DNA from 2 places in the Vibrio aerogenes genome. Region 2 is predicted to be linked to the other one. Evidence: predicted binding sites of a transcription regulator. Region 2 holds the regulator's gene; the other holds the start of a gene.
The links. Region 2 encodes PurR, which represses purine synthesis genes. Its sites were predicted from a motif close to TNANGNAAACGTTTNCNTNA; they were not measured.

Region 1: OCV29_RS14220 (NCS2 family permease) is a predicted target of PurR. The motif match lies at 8,177-8,196, and genes of this name have one in related genera.

Annotation. Positions count from the first base shown of each region.
Region 1 covers NZ_AP024861.1:3,205,475-3,217,176, reverse strand. Annotated here, with positions in the region: gene nqrF (NADH:ubiquinone reductase (Na(+)-transporting) subunit F) at 1-550, shown strand, start outside; gene OCV29_RS14250 (FAD:protein FMN transferase) at 691-1,698, shown strand; gene nqrM ((Na+)-NQR maturation NqrM) at 1,714-1,947, shown strand; gene OCV29_RS14240 (PA0069 family radical SAM protein) at 2,090-3,163, shown strand; gene dinB (DNA polymerase IV) at 3,175-4,245, shown strand; gene OCV29_RS14230 (sodium-dependent transporter) at 4,471-5,832, shown strand; gene OCV29_RS14225 (aminoacyl-histidine dipeptidase) at 5,894-7,390, opposite strand; gene OCV29_RS14220 (NCS2 family permease) at 8,220-9,512, shown strand; gene gpt (xanthine phosphoribosyltransferase) at 9,541-10,005, shown strand; gene frsA (esterase FrsA) at 10,328-11,572, shown strand; gene crl (sigma factor-binding protein Crl) at 11,668-11,702, shown strand, end outside.
Region 2 covers NZ_AP024861.1:2,136,793-2,148,494, forward strand. Annotated here, with positions in the region: gene OCV29_RS09495 (ribonuclease Z) at 24-977, shown strand; gene mukB (chromosome partition protein MukB) at 1,088-5,545, opposite strand; gene mukE (chromosome partition protein MukE) at 5,542-6,255, opposite strand; gene mukF (chromosome partition protein MukF) at 6,233-7,573, opposite strand; gene cmoM (tRNA uridine 5-oxyacetic acid(34) methyltransferase CmoM) at 7,584-8,372, opposite strand; gene elyC (envelope biogenesis factor ElyC) at 8,487-9,290, shown strand; gene purR (HTH-type transcriptional repressor PurR) at 9,457-10,470, shown strand; cyclic di-GMP riboswitch class I at 10,637-10,721, shown strand; gene OCV29_RS09530 (TfoX/Sxy family DNA transformation protein) at 10,850-11,440, shown strand; gene glgA (glycogen synthase GlgA) at 11,513-11,702, opposite strand, start outside.

The DNA.
Region 1 (11,702 bases), 1.1 Mb from region 2:
GAACGTGCGTATTGCTACGCCGCCGCCTAATAATCCTGATGCGCCTCCGGGACAGATGTCTTCTTATATCTGGTCGCTTAAGCCAGGGGATAAATGTACTATTTCTGGCCCATTTGGTGAATTTTTTGCCAAAGATACTGATACTGAAATGGTCTTTATCGGTGGTGGTGCTGGTATGGCGCCAATGCGTTCTCACATTTTCGATCAGCTAAAACGTCTGAAATCGAAAAGAAAAATCTCTTACTGGTATGGTGCCCGTTCGAAGCGTGAAATGTTCTATGTTGAAGATTTTGACATGTTACAGGCTGAGAATGAGAACTTTGTCTGGCATTGTGCATTGTCAGATCCATTGCCGGAAGATAACTGGGATGGCTACACCGGATTTATTCATAATGTGCTTTATGAAAATTATCTCAAGGATCATGAAGCGCCGGAAGATTGTGAATATTATATGTGTGGTCCACCGATGATGAACGCATCTGTTATCAGTATGCTAAAAGATCTCGGTGTTGAGGATGAGAATATCCTCCTTGATGACTTCGGTGGTTAATTAATGATATCACTGAATAATGGCTGGCTTGATGTCAGCCATTATTTTAAGTGACAGCGAAGGTTATGTTTGGAAGGTATCAACCATCAGGACATCTGACTATGCAATGCCTGAAACAGTTTGTTTTAACACAAACGCTGATCAGAACCACTCTGCTTATCTTATCCTTATCTGCTTTACTGAGTGGATGTGAGCGTTCTCCTGAGTTGGTCCACATTCATGGTTCAACAATGGGGACATCCTATAATATTAAGTATTTAGCCGATGACAGGGCAAAACTGGCTCCCGAAGAACTAAAATCAGGGATAGACGGATTGCTTGAAACGGTGAACGATCAAATGTCGACTTACCGCAAAAAGTCTGAATTAAGTCGCTTCAATCAGTATCAGGGAACCGATCCGGTTTTGGTTTCTCCGCAGTTGTATACAGTGGTGAAAGAGGCAATGCGTCTGAATCAGGTGACTCAGGGAGCATTGGATGTCACGGTGGGTCCTTTGGTAAATTTATGGGGATTTGGTCCGGAAGGGCGACCAGAAGTTGTGCCTTCTGAAAATGAGCTTGCATCACTGCGCAAACGTGTTGGGGTTCACCACCTGCATCTGACAGAACAGGGGATTCAAAAGGATATACCTGCGTTGTATGTTGATTTGTCTTCCATCGCGAAAGGATGGGGCGTTGATGTCATTTCAGACTATCTGATTTCCCTGAATGTAAACAATTTTATGGTCGAAATTGGCGGGGAAATCCGGACCCGTGGTCAAAAGCTGAATGGTCATCCATGGCGTATTGCGATTGAGAAGCCTGCTGTTGATCAGCATTCGGTACAGGAAATCATTGAGCCGGGAAATATGGGGATTGCAACTTCCGGGGATTACCGAAACTATTTTGAGCAAGATGGCATTCGTTATTCTCATATCATCGATCCGGTGACGGAGAAGCCGATAACCAATAAGGTTGTTTCTGTCACAGTGATCGATAAATCAACGATGACCGCAGACGGATTGGCGACAGGCTTTATGGTGTTAGGCCATGAGAAAAGCATCAAAATTGCTGAACGGTATGATATTCCGGTATTAATAATTGTTAAAACTGAGAATGGGTTTACTGAAGTCTCATCCAGTGCTTTCAAACCTTACTTAAAGCACTGATAAGAGGTAAAGATTATGAGTACTTTCTTGATTACATTTGGAATGTTTCTGTTAATTATCGCGGCAATGGCCGTGGGCTATATTTTTCAGAGAAAAATGGTAAGTGGAAGCTGTGGTGGTTTGGGGGCTGTCGGGGTTGATAAAGTGTGTAACTGCCCTGAACCCTGCGATGCCCGTAAGAAGCGTGAAGCGAAGGCTGCAGCAAGGGCACAAAAGCTTGCTGAGTGGGAAAGTGACAGAATTGTTTAGACGTTTCCCTGAGATGCATTGGATGAGCTGTCCGGGTCTTCCGGTCAGCTCATTTTTTGTGGTGTATGAGTTGCGATAAAGAATGTTGAAGGAGAATGAGGAATAGCTATAATACTGTATAAATAAACAGTTTGTTGCTGCTATGTCTGAATCAAAATCAAGAAACAACCGCCATGGACGTGGAACATCTTCTCAAATTCCGGGAAGGTTCGAACGTTATCTGATTGAGTCGGTTCCATATGAGGCGCCTGTCGATTCAGCTTTATCAACTGAAATTCGTTTTGAACAGGCCCGGACACTTATTTCAAAAAATGATTCTCCTGATGTTCCCTTCAACCTTTCTGTAAATCCTTACCGGGGATGTGAGCATGGATGTATTTATTGTTTTGCCCGCCCCGGACATGCATATCTTGAACTCTCTCCCGGACTGGATTTTGAAACTAAAATTATTGCCAAAATTAATGCAGCTGAAGTTTTTGAACAGGAACTCAGACATCCGCGATATGTCTGTCAGCCGATTGCTGTCGGGATCAATACGGATGCTTATCAACCTGCAGAGAAAAAGCTCAAAATTACCCGATCACTGCTGAAAATTGCCCTGAAATACAAGCAACCAGTCTCTTTGATTACGAAAAGTCATCTGATTTTACGTGATATTGATCTGTTACAACCCTTAGCTGAAGCAAACCTTGTCCAGGTTGCTGTGAGCATTACAACACTTGATAATCAATTAAAGCGGCAACTGGAGCCCCGTGCCGCTTCTGGTACCAGCCGCTTAAAAATCGTTGAATCTTTAAGTTCTCATGGTATTCCGGTGAGTGCACTCTTTGCCCCTGTGATTCCATTTGTGAATGACCATGAGTTAGAAAGCATTATTTCTGCTTGCGCTTCAGCTGGCGCTTGTTCGGTTTACTATATTTCTTTACGTCTTCCGCATGAAGTTGCGCCGTTATTTGAAGAATGGTTGAGACATTATCTGCCAGAAAGAGCTGATCGGGTTTTAAACCGGATTCGTGACATGCATCAGGGGCGTTTGTACCGGAGTGAATTTGGGACAAGAATGACAGGAACGGGAGTATATGCAGACTTGATCCGACAGCGTTTTCATCTGGCAATAAAGCAGGCTGGGCTGTCACACCAGAAGCGAAGTCATTCATTAGATGTCAGTCAGTTTTCTGTACCGCCTGAGCCCGGAGAACAGTATTGTCTGTTTTAGAGGTGAATATGATGACGTCCCGGCGGAACAGGAAAATTATACACATCGATATGGACTGTTTTTTTGCGGCGGTTGAGATGAGGGACTTCCCTGAGTACAAAGGTGTGCCGCTTGCCGTGGGAGGAAGCCAGAAACAGCGGGGGGTGATCAGTACCTGTAACTATGAGGCCCGGCGATATGGCGTGCGTTCCGCGATGCCAACAGCACAAGCTTTTAAACTGTGTCGTAACCTGACCCTGGTTCCCGGACGGATGCAGGTTTACAGGGATGTATCCCGGCAAATACATGCCATATTTCAGCGTTATACGACGCTGATTGAGCCGTTGTCATTAGATGAAGCCTATTTAGATGTTTCTGCTGCAACGCAATGCCAGGGGTCTGCAACATTGATTGCAGAATCAATCAGAGCCGATATCTTTCGTGAATTGCATTTGACGGCCTCAGCTGGTGTTGCACCGGTCAAGTTTCTTGCGAAAGTCGCATCTGAGGTGAACAAACCTGATGGCTTATATGTGATTACACCGGACAGAATGCAACAGGTTATCGATGATCTTCCCCTGGAAAAAATACCCGGGGTCGGCCGTGTTTCATCTGCACGGTTGAATCAGGCTGGTCTCTATTGCTGTGCAGATGTTCGTGCATCCGATTACCGGCAACTCTTACGGAATTTTGGCCGTTTAGGTGCATCTTTATGGAAAAAAAGTCACGGGATTGATGAAAGAGAAGTGACACCGGAAAGAGAAAGAAAGTCTGTTGGGGTCGAAAGGACTTTATCAGTCAATATTAAAACCTATCATGAATGTCTGGATTTAATTACGAATCAGCTTTATCCGGAGTTAGAAAAACGTTATCAGGCATTGGAGGGGCAAAGAGACATTATCAAACAGGGCATCAAAATTAAATTTGCTGACTTTCGTCAGACAACGATTGAACACATTCATCAGGACCTGAGTCTGAAAGATTTTGAACAACTCTTACAGCGGATTATGTTGCGTCAACAAGGAAGAGAAATTCGGCTGATTGGTCTTCATCTGACGTTAAAGCCAGAAGAGGAGTCAAGACAACTTCTTTTAACTATCTGACCTGCCTGCAGGAGAGACGATGAAAGTCATGTGTTATACAGAGAAAACTCATGCACTTCATTTTTTGTTTTTCATAGGTTTTTATGATGTGTTCATATTTATTGACAGATTGCTATGATGTTTTTTATGTCAAATGTAGTTTTTTGAACTGTCATTAATTGTGATTGATGCATTTTTGTATTACTGTACTCGCAGACTAGTTTATTGATATGTGAGTAAAGGTCTATGTCACAATCTGCTTCCCGTGATCTGTTTGCATCACGTCTTGGGTTTATTTTGTCTGCATCGGGTGCAGCTGTCGGATTAGGGAATATTTGGGGATTTCCCACACAGGTTGCCAGCAACGGTGGCGGTGCCTTTTTGTTGGTTTATTTATTGCTGATCGTATTTGTTGCTTTTCCGATGTTAGTCGTTGAGATGGCTATTGGGCGTCAGGGGCAGGCGAATCCGGTTGATAGTGTCCGGGCGCTTTCAGATTCAGCCTTTGTTAAAAGAGTCGGCAGCGGTGTTGGATGGCTTGGTTTAAGCGTACCAAGTGTTGTCCTGGCATTTTACAGTATTGTTGGTGGCTGGATTGTATGTTTCTTTCTTGCTTCACTGAGTAAGCTTGCCGGCGGTTTTTTCGGGGATGGCACATGGCTGGAAACATTTTCTGTTGGCCGGAATTTACTTGGCACCCTTATATTTTATGTGCTGACTATTTTGATTGTGCAGGGGGGGGTGAAGCAGGGGATTGAAAAGTGGTCCACCCGTTTAATGCCTGCACTGTTTATTCTGTTTGCGGTTTTATTTATTTATATCCTGATGCAGGATGGAGCAATAGATGGCCTGAAGCAGTATCTGATTCCCGATTTTTCAAAAGTGTGGGATAAAGATTTAATTCTGGCCGCAATGGGTCAAGGATTTTTCTCTCTGACGATCGGTGGCTGTTCTATGCTCATTTATGGTTCATATCTGAGCAAAAAAGAGAACCTGCCAAAAATGGCGATGAGTGTGACACTGGTTGATACTGGTGTGGCATTTATTGCTGGTTTGGTTGTTATGCCTGCGATGTTTGTTGCAATGAAAAATGGTGTGGAAATCTACGCATCTGATGGGCATTTACTCAATGCTGATACGCTTGTTTTCCGTGTGTTGCCAATGATGTTTGACAGTTTAGGGATCTGGGGGCAAATATTCTCAGCAGTCTTCTTTCTGTTGCTGACAATTGCAGCATTAACCTCTTCGATTTCTATGCTGGAGTGTCCGGTTTCTCTGGTCAGTGAACGTCTTCAGGTTGGCAGAAGTCTGACCACCTGGATTCTTGGTGGGTTTATCGCGGTTGGCAGTATTGTGATTTTGTTAAATTTCTCTGCGTTATTTGGTTTGGTTGTGAAAGTGGCGACACAATACCTTCAGCCTCTGGCTGCATTAATGTTTTGTCTGTTTGGTGGATGGGTCTGGAGCCGAAGGTCAAAAATTGAAGAGCTGGAGCAGGGATTTCCTGAATACGCTCAACACTGGTTCGGGAAACTATGGCCAGTATATGTCAAATTTGTTTGTCCGTTGTTGGTGATTACAGTACTGTGGGGCGCTTTATCGTCCTGACGTTCAGTCAAATCATGGCTGGAATTGAATGCCTGGATACAGGCATTCAATCATTGGCTTATTAAGCTGTGGTTGCAGCAGTTTTCTCCGGAATGCATGCCAGAATATTGACCATTTGGTCCCAAAACTGTTTTACGGTCTCGGTTTTTACCTGCTCATCAGGTGAATGAGGGTTTTTGATGGTTGGCCCAAAGGACAGCATATCGACATCCGGATACGGTTTCTTGAACAGACCGCATTCTAATCCGGCATGAATGACCATAATGTTTGGTTTATGACCATACATTGCGTTGTACTTATCCCTGAAGATAGCGACAATTTCTGAATCCGTATCAGGCTTCCATCCCGGATAAGCGCCGCTCAGTTCAATATTAGCGGCTGCCAGATTTGCAAGGGATGTCAGTGTACTTTCAACCTGCTGTCGACCGGAATCGATTAAGGAGCGAATCAGTCCCATAATAGAAACGGTTGATTCCTCTGTCTGGATGACGCCGATGTTGAGTGATGTTTCTACTACGCCATCGATATCATCACTCATACGTACCACACCATTCGGGCAGGCATTCAGCGTTGCAATAAAACGTTGTTGGGTATGTGTATCAAAAGCCTGGCGATTGATTTCACTTGGTTCAATATGCTTGATTTCAGATGAAATGTTTTCTTCAGTTTTTGATAATTCTTGTCTTATCAGCGATGTAAATTCATCAAATGCAGTGGTGAGTTCGCTGGCAAGGGATTCAGGTAAACTGACGGTAATCGTTGCTTCCCTTGGTATTGCATTTCGCAGACTTCCGCCGGTAAAATCCACCAAACGTAATTGTAATGACTCCGCATGGTTGGCTAAAAAGCGGCCCATTATCTTATTGGCATTTCCCCGGCCCAAGTGAATATCACAACCGGAATGGCCGCCTTTCAGGCCTTTCAGCGATAATTTACGGGTGACAAAACTGTCAGGGATAGCCTGACGGTGAATTTCGAATGATATTTTACTATCAATGCCGCCGGCGCAACCAACATAGACTTCTCCTTCCTGTTCTGAATCTGTATTCAGTAATATCTCTCCGGCCAGATAACCAGGCTCAAGTCCGAACGCGCCTTCCATACCCGCTTCTTCATTGATAGTTAACAGCACTTCAAGTGGTCCATGGCTGATATCAGAAGACGCCAGAACTGCCAGGCAGCTCGCCATACCGATCCCGTTGTCCGCACCAAGGGTTGTACCACGGGCTTTGACCCATTCTCCATCAATATAGGGCTGAATCGGATCTTTGGTGAAATCATGGGACGTCTCTTCATTTTTTTGTGGCACCATATCGATATGAGCCTGAAGAATGACACCTTTACGGTTTTCCATACCTGCTGTCGCAGGTTTACGAATGAAGATATTTCCTGTTGGATCTCTGCGCACATTGAGGTTAGCGGACTGAGCCCAGTCAACAATATATGCCGCAAGCGCTTCTTCGTGATGAGATGGATGTGGAATGGAACAGATTTTGTCAAAGAAATGCCAGACGCTCCGGGGAGAAAGTTGACTAATTTCAGATTGCGGTTCAGACACAGAAAGCTCCTTCTAATATAAAAAGAAATAACAGACCCTGACTTCTGAAAGCAGGGGTATTCATATCATTGAATGAGTAATGGAAGCATATTACTCCCTTCAGTTCTCTGATAGAAGGTGAGGCTTGCATTAAATTTATATCGCACGTTGTCTGTTTGAGATAAAGTCTTTTGTTTGGTAATTAAATTACCAAATGATTATTTTTTGTCACTTTTTTGCTTGTTTATTGCCTCTGGTGAGTATTTTATTGTAATTAAATTTCTTTATGGTATATTTGTGATCGTCTGTAAAAGTTTTGTTTGTTCCTTGAAAAGATAGGTGCACAGGAACTTTCCCGCCATTTTTGACCGATGGGATGAGGTTTTCAGTTCGCCGTTTGTTATCTGTTGACAGCTGAGGTTCAATGGAAATTTTAGTTCGGACATTATGTTTACCCCTATTTTTGGAAGAATTTATTATAGTGAGCAGAAATTTATCTGCTGCGAATCCATCGCCACATTATTTGATGTGGCGTTTTTTTATTTATGCGCTCCCGAAGGGCGAGATTGATTGGCTCCTGCCCTGTGTTACTGATTTTCAACGTAGAATGACTATGTTTACAAATCAGTGCCTTGGTCAGAAGCCAATCAACTCTCGCTGAACATGCATCTTGAGGTCACTTGGGTATAAATCTTATCTGTCTGAACTATAGGTAATTACTTGTTTATCTATTGAGTGAAAGCGTAGTGCAAAATGATTTCATCTGGAATTTATGGGGGTTAATCTCTATAATCGCCCCCCAATCGTTGCCGCAACCGTTTACTTGAACTTTACATACAGGGATCTGAGTATGTTAGAAAAACTCTTTAAACTTAGTGAGCATGGCACTGACATGCGCACAGAGGTCATTGCGGGTGTTACTACCTTTTTAACAATGGCTTATATTATTTTTGTAAATCCGGCGATTCTTGCTGATACCGGTATGGATCGGGGTGCTGTATTTGTGGCCACCTGCCTTGCTGCAGCTGTCGGATGTTTTATCATGGGCTTTGTTGCTAATTACCCAATTGCGCTTGCTCCCGGAATGGGATTGAATGCCTTCTTTACTTACACGGTTGTGTTGGGTATGGGGTATTCATGGCAGGTTGCTTTAGCTGCTGTTTTCGTTTCAGGTCTGTTGTTTATCTTATTGAGCCTGTTTAAAATTCGTGAGTGGATTATTAACTCAATTCCGATGTCTTTGAGAACCGGAATATCAGCGGGAATCGGGCTTTTTCTGGCATTTATTGCGCTGAAAAATGCGGGCATTATTGTCGATAATCCGGCAACGCTTGTTTCGCTTGGTGCGATTACTTCTCTTCCCTGTGTTTTAGGCGCGCTTGGCTTCTTCCTGACGATTGCACTGGTATACCGTAATGTCACTGGTGCTGTCATGATATCTATTCTGGCAATTAGTGCGCTGGGCCTTGTTTTGGGTAATGTGAAGTGGGCTGGCCAGCTTGTCTCATTGCCACCGAGCATCGCGCCAACATTTATGCAACTGGATTTTTCAGCACTGACTGATATTGGTATGGTTTCAGTTGTGTTTGCATTTTTATTTGTCGATTTATTTGATACAGCCGGAACGCTGGTTGGTGTGGCGCAAAAAGCCGATCTTATTGGCAAAGATGGAAAGATTCCACGGCTGAACCGTGCGTTGTTGGCTGATTCATCGGCGACTGCTGTCGGTGCAGTTCTTGGTACATCAAATACGACTTCTTACATAGAAAGTGCATCTGGCGTCGCTGCTGGCGGAAGAACTGGTTTGACTGCTGTTGTTGTCGGTGTACTTTTTTTACTGGCTCTGTTTTTTGCGCCACTTGCGGGAATGATTCCTGCCTATGCAACAGCGGGTGCGTTATTGTATGTATCGATCCTGATGTTGTCTGGATTGGTTCATATTGACTGGCATGACCTGACTGAAGCTGCTCCTGTTGTTATCACTTGTTTGATGATGCCTCTGACATCTTCAATTGCTGAGGGTATCTCGATGGGCTTTATTTCTTATGCAGTGATTAAGCTGTTTAGTGGCAGAGTGTCAACTGTCACATCAAGTGTATGGGTGATGGCTGTCATTTTTGCTGTAAAATATATAGTTGCGTAAAGAGCAGAAGAAACAACTGGACGGATGTATGAGTAAAAAGTTTCTGATTACTTGGGATAATATGCAGATGTATTGTCGAGAACTTGCTGAAAGACAAATGCCTGCGGAGCAATGGAAAGGCTTGATTGGTGTGAGTCGGGGTGGTTTGGTACCTGTTGCGATTCTTGCCCGTGAATTAGGTATTCGGTACGTTGATACAATTTGTATCTCAAGTTATGACCATGATCATCAGCGTGATATGAGCGTCTTAAAAGCTCCGGAACATGATGGTGAAGGGTTCCTGATTGTCGATGATCTGGTGGATAGTGGTGATACTGCACGCAAAATCCGTGAAATGTATCCCAAAGCAAAATTGATCACTGTCTGTGCAAAACCCGCTGGTAAAGAGTTGGTAGATGACTACGTGGTTGATATTCCACAGGATACATGGATTGAACAACCATGGGACACAGCGATTCATTTCGTCGAACCTGTGAATCGCAAACTGAAATAAGAAAATGGCCCTTCCCCAGGGCCTTTTTTCTCTCTGAACCGTTTTCTTCTGAGCCTGTCAAATCCATTCTTGTTTGCTTAATCCGTTCTGTGTGGCATTTTTTCGGGAATTTCGCCGCGTTTTTACTTCATTTGATAAGAAGCAATGTATCCTGAGATAATGTAGTTTAAGACTATACTTAAACCAGTATCGTCAGGTGGTTTGAGTATCATTGGTTTTCGGGGATAACTGATACGGTTTATATTGTAAGTAAAACTTCAGATGACCCATCAGTCATCGTTTCAATGTTATGGTGTCCCGCTATTCTTCTAAGGTTTGAAAAATGCTGAAAAACAGAAGCAAGAATCTATCTGAAAAACTCTTCTCTAACCATAAACCCGCAAAAGAAACATCAGCGCTGACCCGCTATATGCCAAGTAGTCAACCTTATATTGATGCTAAGATCTCAAACGACGGTGCCTGGTACCGTACGCTCAGGAGAATGCTTTGGGCATGGGAGGGACTCAATCCTGTTGATCAGGAGGAAGTGCTGGCCCGAATCGCTTCTTCCGGTCATACAAGAACAGTTGATAGCTGGCTGGATACTGTGATGGGCTACCGGGGAGGAAACTGGGCTTATGAGTGGAACCGCCTTGGTATGCGTTATCATCAGGAGTCATCTGAGTTGGAAGGAAATGCTGCAGCAGAAAAGCTTTTTTCTGCTTCTTTGTGTTACAGCATTGCGGGTTATCCTCATCTAAAGAATGATAATCTGGCGATTCAGGCACAAGCGTTAGCCAGTTCCGCTTATACTGAAGCCGCAGAGCTTTCATCTTACATTGTGAAACAGCTTGAATTTCCATACAAAAATAAAAAAATCATCGGACATTTGCACTTATCGAATACTGAAAAACCTCATCCTGTTGTGATTGTCAGTGCGGGTCTTGACAGTTTGCAGACTGATATGTGGCGTCTTTTCAGGGATTATCTGGCTGAACTTGATATCGCGATGTTGACGATTGATATGCCGTCAATTGGGTATAATTCCGGCTGGCAGTTAACAGAAGATACCTCTGTACTACATCAGGCTGTTTTGAATCAGCTGTCTGGATTACCTTGGGTGGATCACCACCGTGTCGGGCTGGTCGGCTTTCGTTTTGGTGGCAATGCGATGACCCGGCTATCGTTTATAGAACCGGCAAAGGTCAGAGCTTGTGTTACTTTAGGCGCACCAATTCACGATATATTGTCCTCCCCTGAACAATTAATGAAAATGCCTAAAATGTACCTGGATGTTCTTGCTTCCCGTCTGGGAAAAGACGTGGTTGATATTGATAGTCTGTCAAAGCAATTGAAAGCGTGGTCCTTAAAAACACAGGGATTTCTTGGAGGGCGTAAGACATCAACACCTATTCTTGCTTTGGGGCTTGAAGGCGATGTGGTTTCTCCATATTCAGACAATCAACTTGTTGCGATGTTCAGTGCGAATGGAAGAGCAAAAGAAATAAAATCCAGAACATTACTTTCAGGATATGAGCAAGCCCTCGGTTTAGCGATAAACTGGTTGGAAAATAAACTAATTAAGTGACAATTGCTTTTGTTTTCGTTACAAAGCATGTAACTCGTTGAATACATGCTTTTGGCATGTATTCAACGTTCTGTAAGTATATAGGGAGAGTCCATATGTCACAGTTAGTGAAGGAACCTACTCATCATCG
Region 2 (11,702 bases):
GAAACTTACCGGAGCTATATCATATGGATATTCTATTTCTTGGTACATCCGCTGGTGTTCCGACCCGCAAAAGAAATGTCACGGCCATTGCTGTCAGTGAAAATCAAAGTCGTAACTGGTGTCTGGTCGACTGTGGGGAAGGCACACAACAGCAACTATTACGAACCCACTTATCATTACATAATCTTCAAGCTATTTTCATTACCCATATCCATGGTGATCACTGCTATGGGCTGATCGGATTACTCGCCAGTGCAGGAATGAGCGGCCGGAAAACACCACTCAGAATTGTTGCACCTCAGGGTATCCGGGAATGGATTGAAGCGACGAAACGACATACACAACTTTTTATTCCTTATGAATTGCACTTTACCGAAGTTGAATCCCTGACCGCCATAAATGTCGGCCCCTTTGAAGTTCATACGACTGAACTCTCTCACCGGGTACCATCTTATGCCTACCGTTTTACCGAAAAAATCATCAGGACAAGTCTCGATACTGACAAGCTGAAGTTACAGGGAATCCAGCCGGGTCCGGTATGGGGAAAACTCCGGCAAGGTCAGGACATCACCCATGAAGGACAACAGCTACTGTCTCAGGACTTTGTACAACAGGAAGTTCAGGTCAGAAAAATTGTTGTCTGTGGTGATAATGACCACCCTCAGTTACTTCAGTCACTTTGTCAGGATTGTGATGTACTGGTTCATGAAGCAACGTATACACAAGATATTGCAGCCAAAGCAAGCGATGCAGGGCACAGCTATGCAGGATTAATCGCAACATTTGCAGAATCCATGCAGTTACCCAACCTGATTCTGACTCACTTCAGTCCCCGTTATCAATCAGATCCTGAAGCCCCCTGCTCTGTTGAACATATCCGCCGGGAAGCATATGCCCTTTATTCAGGAAACTTGTATCTTGCAGAAGACTTTGATCACTATCAGCTGATGCAACATGGTGAAATAAAGAAAAACTAACTCATAAAAAAAGCCACCAGCTCATCTCTGGTGGCTTCATTTTAAAATATTATGTTTCTGACAATATCAAGTTTCTGGCAAGATTGAGCTTCGCCGGTCATGGTTCAGCTTCATGTTGTTTCCAAAGGAAGATCTTCAACTTCTCTGTGATCTGATTCCGCAGAAGCGAATCCCCGTAAGCCGACAACATGGACATGTTCATGATCTTTGAATACTTTCCGGACCAGCTTATAAGTTGTTCCTTTTTCCGGGCTGATATTTTCCGGCGCTGCAATCAGCAGCTGCATATCCAGCCGGTCACAAAGCTCAAATAAGGTAGAGATAGACTTCGCATCCAGCCGGGCTGCCTCATCCAGAAACAGTAACCGGCAAGGAATAATCTCTTTACTCCGTAAACGCCGTGACTCTTCTTCCCAGCTTTGTACCACCATCAACAAAATGGACTGACCGGTTCCGATTGCTTCCCCCGTCGATAATGCACCTGATTCCGCCTGTAACCAGCCATCTGCACCCCGGTTGACTTCAACATTCAGTTCAAGATAATTACGATAATCCAGCAACTCTTCGCCCAGAACCTGAGGTGATCGCTGTCCCATATCCACATGTGGATTGACACGCTGGAAGAGCTTCGCCATTGATTCAGAGAAAGTCAGCCGCGAGCTGCTGAAAAGATCCTGATGCTGGTCCTGCTGCTCCGCCAAACCCGAAAGCAACATTTCATGACTTTCCCGCACCTTCACATTCAGCCTGACACCATTGACCTGGCCAAAGTTTATATTCGACAATCCCTGATTCAGCATCCGGATACGATTCTGTTCACGCTGAATCGTTTTGCGGATAATACTGGCAACCGATTCTGAGCTGATTGCCAGATTCGCTTCCCGCTGAGTCAGTTCATCAGTCAAACGTGCCAGCTCAACCTCCATCTCTTCAATCGCTTCAACCGGATCATCCGTACGGATAATATCCTGACGAATTCTTTCTCTGAGATGCTGATAAACATCAATATAGAACAGAACTTTACGCTCCGGCTTCGCGTTATCTTCCGACAACCGCAATGAGTCTCTCAACGTATCATTATCCGCAACAGCCAGACGTAATGCGCCCAATGCTTTATCAGACATGGAGCGTAATTCACTGCCGGACAGATAAGCCAGCTCGCGCTTATGCAAACGTCGTTCAACATCATGCTTGCGGGCTAAACGAAGTACAGAACACCAGCCAGCTTTCGCATTGACGATAAATTTCCTCAGCTCCGCATAATCTTTCGTGACTTTTTTCAGCTGTTTTGTCAATGTACTCATTTCCAGTTCAGTCGATGTGACCGTTCTTTCCAGTTCATGCTGACGCTGACGTGAAACATGCAATTTTTCATACAGCTCATTTTTACGAAACTCAGCCCGTTCAAGTGCGGTTTCATCAGTATTCACACCGAATGATTGTAGTTCCTGCTCAAACTCTTGCACCGTTTCAAGCTTGGATTGATGAGCACTTTTTAAGGAAGCCATCACCTGCTGATACTGGACAGCCTGACTTTGTGCCTGTTTATAAGCGCTGCGGGCTTCTGTGCGCTGAATTTCCGCCTGTGCCAGTTTCGCTTTCAGCTGTTCACTAAACGCATCGCCCTGATTCACCAGATCAATTGCATCAGCATAATTCAGATGATGACGACGCTCAGCCAGATCAGATAACGCAAATATTTTCGCTTTCACATCCTGTAGCGCCTGATCAGCCTGTTGATAATCAGCTTCCAGCACATCAAACTGTTCAGGATCACTCTCAAGTGAACTGATACAGGATTTCAGTAACTCAACATGTTTACCATGGCGGGCTAAGAATTGTTTCGCTTCATCCAACGAGCTCAGAGACTGTTCAATCTCTTCACTTCTTTCGGCAAGCGAATCATCATCAAGCAAGTGAACATGAGGTTCAATTTTATCTATCAGCGACAATCCATCTCTGGACTGTTGGATACGACTCCTGAACTGATGTTCTTTGGTATCCATTTCACTCATTGAACGTGAAATCTGATTATTTTTATCCCGGATCTGCTGTAAGGCCTGTTCAGGGTTATCCTGAAAAGCGTTCGTCATATGTGTGGTGACAAACGCCTGATAAGCCTGATACAAACGTTGAGATTTTTGCGTATCAAACGACACTTTTGCATAAGCTTCAACAATATCATCACGCCCGGCACGTAACTGTTCCAGACGCATTTCTCTTGCCGCTCGTCCAAACAGAGGAATCTCAGGAAAACGTGAGTAACGGAGCTGATTGTCGTTCAAGCGGACACAAACAGCGCCTTCTGACTCTTCTGCATCAAATGCACTGTCATCAAACGCATCAACGTCTCCTTCGAGAATATACAAATCTTCCGGACAATCATCGAGCTCAGACAAGCGCTCTTTAACACCTGATAAGTCAGAAACGACAATGGCATGACGCGCCGGACCGTACATCGCGCTGAAATAAGGTGCATCGTCGATCGTGATGTCATCATAAATTTCTGACAGCAGAACACCACCTAAAACATCCGCGATACCTTTAATCCGGGCATCATTTGCGCCACCGGGAGACGCCAGCAGCTCGATATCTTTTTCAATATCCCGACGCTTTTGAGCCAGCTGTTCTTTTTCTGCGGACTGTACTTTTTCCTGTTCAAGTATTTGCTGCATCTGCAGCAAAACTGACTGCTGATCGGCCAGAGACTCACCACTCTGTTCTCTGAGCGCTTCCAAAGCATTATGTGAGATGATCCACTGAGGCGCCAGCTGTTCTAAACGACGAATATCATCCTGACAATTTTGTTGCTCACTGCGCAAAGCCGTCCGGTTGTCCCGGATGACTGCAACTTCTTCCTCAAGTGAATCAAGCAAATGTAAATGCTTTTCACGTTCTTCGCTCAGATCCAGCGAATCCAGGGACAGCTGAAACTGAGTACAATAAGACTCCGCAAAATCACGTGCCTGTTTTTGCTGCGTCAACTGACGTCTTATGTCAGCTTGCTGGCTCGTCAGGTGATGCTGCTGTTCAACCTGTCGTTTGGCTTGCTCTGCTTTTGCCACAACTTCTGTTGCACAATGAAATGCTGACTGCCGGTCAACATCAGTGACAATGGACTGAATCAGCGTGAATGCCTGCTCAAATTGTGAAGCTGCAGCCGAAGCCAGATCCAAACGATGTTTCATTTGTAACAGACGGGTTGTCATCTCAGATTGCGCCTGATTCAGTTCCTGAATTTTTTCAGATGCATTCTCAGCAGACAACGTCTGGTCGCCAGTAAGCGTCTGCGCCTTTTCCAGTGCATTCAATGCCTGTTGATATTGAAGTGCCCGTGTTTGCTGAATATCAAGTGCTTGCTGATAATCAGCCAGCTGGGACTTCAGGCTATCCACCTCATCTTCATAAATCGTGGCTTGTTCTTCAGTCAGGGCAACCTGTTCCTGAGATTCTTCAACCACCATCAGCTGTTCTTCAAGCCGCTCTTTTAACGCTTCCAGATCTTCCCTGTATCTTTCGATTTTCTCTCGCTGACGCAGAGCATTCTGCACCAGCTGCAAATAATCTGAGGCACTCTGGTAATCCTGTTCAAGGGCAGACTCCTGTCCTGATAATTCTTCCAGTTCTGCTGAAACCTGATTGAGCAATTCACGATGACGGCACAACGTCTGCTGTGCACCAAACAAAGTCTGCCGATGGGACAATGCCTGCTCTACCTTACTTCTCCGCTCATTGGCATGACGCATATAATCTGCTGCCACATAATTGGTCGACTCAGTAATCAGATGCTTAAATAAATCGCGATCATTTTGGGTCGTTTTAATCGCTTCCAGTGTCATCCGGTTTTCACGGAGCGCCGCTTCCATATCCTGAAATGCTTTTTTTACCCCACCGTTTTGCGGCAAAAGATAATCACGTAGTGACCGGGTAATCGCACTGGAAATCCCGCCATAGAGTGATGCTTCAATCAGCCGGTAGAATTTGGAACGATCCGCACCTGAACGCATTTTTTTAGGCACAACCCCAAACTCAAACATTTGTGCATGGTAGTCAACGACCGATTGAAATGCTTTAAACTGAACCCCTTCATGAGCCAGTGCGCACTCTTTGACTTCATTGAGCTGACGCACCCGGGCCTGCTGTTCAGAGACACCTTCGATCAAAATATCCGTTGGCCGGACATGGCTTGGCAAGCCCTGAATTAAGAAAGGTTTGATATCAACTTTTTTATCCCGGCCCGCAACCTGTTGTAGCTTGACGGCAAACAAAAGGCGCTGATGACGGGAGTTCACCACATCAAGTGCCGCATAACATACACCGGGTTGAAGTTTCCCGTGTAAACCTTTATCTCTGGATGACTGGGAACTTCCCGCTTCCGTGGTATTTCTGAAATGAAGCAAACTCTGATCCGGGATCAACGCCGTAATAAATGCGGCCATAGTGGTTGATTTACCGGCACCATTTCCGCCGGAGAGCGTCGTCACCAACCCATCGATATCAAAGGTCCGTGCGAAGAAACCATTCCAGTTGATCATAGTCAGTGATTGATATTTACCTCTTTCAATCATGCTTCACCTTCAAATTCTGTTAATTCTGTTGCTATTTGTTGTTCTGATGTTTGTTTTTCATCGAAAGACGGGACCGGCACCACCGCTTCTCCATCCCTGATTAAGCGTAACTGAGCTTCCCGCATGTCATCACCAAGACGTACATCAGCACCAAAGCGAAACACAGCTTCCGTAATCACAAACTTACCTGAATCACCAATCACCACAATCATCCCCATGCGGCGAAGTCTGCGTAGCGATGTTCTGACTTTTTCAAATAGTTTTTCACGGTCCAGATCAGAACCACTGGCCCGGTGTGTAACCAGCCGCATCAGCTTTTTCTCATCAGCCAGAGATAACAGCTCGTCATATAATTCCTGACTGGTAAATATACCTTCATGTGCCAATCGCTCGGGACTGAGATACAAGAAACACAACACTTTGCCGACCAGCATATCCAGCTCAGATAAAACACTTCTGTTAATCAAAGAAGTTGAGCGGGGTCTGAGATAAAAGAAACCTTCCGGCGCTCTGACCAGCTCTGTATTATAGCGCTGATAAAACATCGCCAGTTCCGGTTCAAAATCAGAGAGAAAGGCATGATTGTCCAAATCTTCACCGGATATATGCCGCCCTGCCCGCAGCAAGCTATCAAGCGCAGGAAAAAGAGGGTTAGAAATTGCTTTGACCAGTTTTTCTGGCATGTATTCATTCATATTGGTCGATGACATTCGCTTGTACCTTTGCACCAAATTCGTTAATTGCCTGCCACTTGGGCTGAATTGCCTGATAATCTGCACCTGAGTAACCAAGACGAACGGCTTGATCGACAACAATACGTGCTAAATCAAAATGATGGGCTCTGGGGTGAGAAGCCAGATAATCTTTCAGAACCAGAGTCAAATCAATGGGTTCTCCTTTCTCTTTGTGGGCAGTCAACATATGGCCGATCCGTTCAGAAAGTTCATCCGTGACCTGTTCATACGCTTCATATTCTACTTCTTCAGGCACATGACCGGTCACTTCATCATTTCTGAGAACAAGCGCCTCATCGCGCAGATCAGTAAAACGCTCAGCATCTGCAAACGTCAGATACCAAGGTAGCTCAAAGTACTCATTGACAGACTGGCGAAGTCTTTGACTAAAGGCCCGGAACTGATCCATATCAATCGCAGTCCGGATAAATTTATGGACATGCCGATCATAGCCAATCCAGAGATCAATGGCCTGTTGCCCCCAGCTGATAATCCGATCCAGTTTCATTTGCAGCTGAAATAAGATCTCCTCGACAAACCCCAGTTCAGTATGGCCATAAATGCATTCCTGAATATCCAGAATCTGAGTCTGAAGCTCATCACCGGCAGCCTGCAGGGTGTCTTGCAACTCTTTTAGTGTAGAGGAAGTTTCAGATAATAATGACTCACAATTCTGAATCGCATCGCGCCAGTCTTTATTCAGTAACTGGGCAATCTGGTCTTTAACTTCCTGCTGCTGTTCATCCATCACCCGCTGGTTTAAATCTATCTGATCGAATATTTCACCAACGGAATATCTCAGAACGCCATAGACATGCTTTTGCCAGTATCCCGGCGTACCACCTTTTTCTGCAGCCTCTTTTGCCTTTTCCATTTCGTCAGCCACAATGGAAAGCTGAATGGACAATTTCAGTTTAGAAAATTCACGGTGCCGGACATAATAGTCAGTAATGCCAATGGCTAACGGTGACAGGCGGTAAATACTTGCGCCATCGGTAATTTCACTGGTGAAACGCTGAATCAGCCGTTGTTGCACCAGATCATTCACTGCATTATTCGCACGAAATGCAGAAGCATCGCCGGTATCTTCAAACAACCGGGTCACAATGGCAAAAGCATCATGTAACTCACCTTCACCTAACTCGTCATCAAACCGCTCATGGCTTAACACAGCAAGAGAGATTAAAAAAGCAAGTTTTTCAGAACTCAGACTGAGTGAAAAATCATGTTGCCTCACCCAGCCAACCAGCTCATCTATTGATTGTTCACTTTTTTCCGGAATCAACTCATCCATCATAAATTTGTTATTCCTTACTCACTTTTCTGGCCAAAACATGAATGTATCGTCCCATCGATAAGTAAGGCTCCTGACGGCATAGCTGTTGCTCAAGCGCCAGCACATCCTCATAAGTATACTCTCCCATATTCTTTCGATTCCCTATGTAATCATGAAAACAACGAATACCGGATTTACATTCAATCTCAAACCCTGACATTTCAATCCACCGATAAACCTCTTCAGGCAGAAGTCCTTTTTGGGGTTGTAGCTTAAAACGCTTCCGGAAAGGCATTCCTTCCAGAACATGAGGTATATTTCCACATATAACATTTTTAAAAACTAAACCATGGTGATTGTAGAACATCACAGAAGCTACGCCACCAGGCCTGACCTTACCGAGCAGGTGTTTTAATGCCTCTTCTGGTTCAGCCAGCCACTCCATCACTGCATGAAACATAAGAAAATCGACCTGATTTTTAATATGTTTATCAATTTCCTGTACGGGTGAATGAACAAAATCATACTGTGCCTGCAATCCTTTGCGTTCGATCTCTGCCTGAGCCAGTTTTAACATCTCAACTGATAAATCACATAATGTTACATGATGTCCCGCTTCAGCTAACTTCTGAGACATCTGTGCCAGCCCGCCGCCGGCATCTAATATGTTTAAAGGTGCATGAGATGATGGAAATTTTCCCAGAATTTGCATAATATCTTCCCAAACAATTGTTTGGCGGATCAGACCTTTGTCAGAGCCGTATATATTTTTTGCGAATTTGTGGGCAATATCGTCGAAATTGCGGTCTTCAGTCACAATAGCATGAGTTATTATAATCAATCGTGCTGCTATTCTGTCACAGGAATGGCAGGAATAAAGAGGGATTAATCGTTTTTATTCTCAATTGCTGATTTTTCGGACTATTTTTATATGTTTGCACTAAAAAAAATCGTTTCTGCATTTCTGATGCCTCTTCCCTCGTTGCTATTAATTGGCTTTATCGGGTTGATGTTGATCATGTTTACAACGAAAAGAAAGACTGGTTGTCTGATCGTTCTGTTCTCTTATGTATGCCTTTTTATGGCATCATTTCAGCCTGTTTCAAGTCGTCTGCTGGCTCCTCTGGAACGTCAGTATTCTGCTTTTCTGCCCATTGAGGGGACGGTTAACTATGTGATGGTTCTCGGTGGTGGACATGTTGTTGACAGCCAAATCCCTCCAACATCGCAAATCAGCAGAACAGCCCTGATGCGACTGACAGAAGGTATCCGGATCATGCGTATGTATCCGGGCGCAAAGCTGATTCTCTCAGGATATGCAGCACAAACAAGGTTAAGTCACGCCCGTATGCTGGCAAAAGTAGCGCTGTCACTTGGTGTGGCAAAGTCTGACATTATTCTGTTAGAGAACGCACGGGATACGTGGGAAGAAGCGCAACAAGCGGCAAATTTCATTGGTAATCAAAAGCTGGTGCTTGTTACTTCAGCGAGCCATATGAAACGGGCACTGCACGAATTCAGGTCTGCAGGATTAGATCCGGTTCCGGCACCAACCAACTATCTGTCATTGAAAGATATTGCGCAGCCATGGGAAAAATATGCACCAAAATCCTTATATCTGGAACAAACAGAAAAATACTGGCACGAAACATTAGGACAACTCTGGCAACAGTTAAAGAAATGGGTTTCAAGTCAGGAAGCAGCCGTCTCAGGCTCACCGGATGATAATACATAATTCACAAAACAATCTGCCTGAGTGAAGTTATGATATAAATTCGGGGTTTTGGATTGCTATTCCCGGAGCTGAGCTTTAAAATTTCACGTTTTCAAATAATTGATGCCGCAGAAGTTGTTATTTTCATCAATGACATTACAGACCTTCAGCGAAAGAGTATATACCTATGGCTACAATAAAAGATGTTGCCCGCCTTGCGGGTGTATCAACGACAACTGTTTCGCACGTGATTAATAAAACACGTTTTGTTGCTGAGGCAACTCAGGAAAAAGTACTGGAAGCAGTAAAATCATTAAACTATGCACCCAGTGCTGTGGCTCGAAGTCTGAAATGCAATTCAACCCGGACGATAGGCATGTTAGTTACTCAGTCGACTAACCCTTTTTTCTCAGAGGTGATCGACGGTGTGGAAAGTTATTGTTATCGCCAGGGATACACGCTCATCTTATGTAATACCGGCGGGCTATATGAAAAACAACGTGATTATATTCGTATGCTTGCTGAAAAAAGAGTAGATGGCATCCTCGTCATTTGTTCTGATCTGACCGAAGTCTTGCTGGATATGCTCGATGGCTATCAGGATATTCCTAAAGTTGTTATGGACTGGGGGCCGGAAAGTTCTCAGGCAGATAAAATCATTGATAACTCCGAAGAAGGCGGTTATCTGGCAACGAAGTATCTGATTGATCATGGCCATAAAAAAATTGCCTGTTTAAGCGGACAACTCTCCAAGGCTATTTGTAAAGAACGTATTCTGGGATACCGCAGGGCAATGTCTGAAGCAAATTTACCGACCAATGATGACTGGATTTTGGAAGGTAACTTTGAATGTGATACGGCTGTTTTGGCTGCAGATAAAATTATTGCTATGGATGAAAAGCCAACCGCTATTTTCTGTTTTAATGACACCATGGCTTTAGGACTCATGAGCCGGCTTCAGCAACGGGGGATAAAAATTCCCGATGATATGTCAGTCATTGGCTATGACAACATTGAGATTTCTGAATATTTCTCCCCTCCGTTGACAACAATTCATCAACCCAAAAGACGTGTAGGCAAAAACGCTTTCGAAATTTTGCTTGAGCGTATCAAAAACAAAGAACATGAGCGTCGAATATTTGAAATGCATCCCGAAATCGTTGCTCGTGATACTGTCAAAAAATTAAATAATCGGTCATAATTGTCCGCCATATTATGTATATGAACACGCATGAATTAAAAAAAATGTTTAGTTCATACGCTATTAGTTGATCTACCGCATAATTTGGACTAAAATCACATTTGCGAATAGATGCTAGCATCTATTTATCGTTTTTCAATTGTTAATTAAACATTAGAAAAAAGTGTCACGCACAGGGCAAACCATCTGAAAAGGTGGGACGCAAAGCCTCCGGCCTAAACCAGAGAGTGGTAGGTAGCGGGGTTACCGATGGCAAAAATGCATTTCATAGTTCGTCATTTACTGACGTCTTACTAACATATTTTCTGCATTATTTTGCTAAATTCTCGGACCTGATTTTGGTGGCGTATTCATTTAAAAATACACCGAGACGAAAAGCATGGATAAACCAACCCTTAAAAATTCAATGCAGCTATTTGAGCAGCTGGGACGTGTTAAATCTCGCTCAATGTTTGGCGGATTTGGTATTTTTGTTGAAGATATCATGTTTGCACTTGTCGTTAAGGACAAGTTACATATACGAGCAGATTCCAACTCACTAGAGACATTCAAGGAGCAAGAGTTTGAGCCTTATGTCTATGCAAAGCGCGGGTTCCCCGTTGTCACTAAGTATTACGCACTTCCTGCGGAATACTGGAAGGACAAATCAAAGATACTCACTATTGCAACGCAGGCTTTTAAAACGGCTAAACTTGAAAAAGAATCACAAGAGGTCACAAAACCACAACGATTGAAAGATCTTCCTAATCTACGTTTGGCAACAGAACGCATGCTGAGAAAAGCAGGTATTAATTCTGTCGCTGATCTTCATGAGAAAGGAGCGATTCAGGCTTATAAGGCAATTCAGGAAACTCATCCAACAACTCAGCCATCTCTTGAGTTGTTGTGGGCACCTGAAGGCGCCATAGAAGGTAAACACTGGTCGGTTATTCCGAAATCACGTCGTGAGGAACTGGCTAATTTGTTATAATTGGCATATATAATTATTGGCCAAGTCTTAGTAAAAGCACCTGTTTTCAGGTGCTTTTTTTATTCAGAAAATTTACCTTGCGGATGACGTCATCAGCGCTGTCCGGTACATCCGGACATACTCTTTCGCTGAATCCTTCCAGCTAAAATCGAGCTGCATGGCTCTTTGCTGAATTTTAAGCATCTCTTCAGGTTGTTGCAGATAAAATAGTAAAGCACGTTGCATACAAACCAGCAGCGCCTTTCCATCCGGCTCTGAAAAG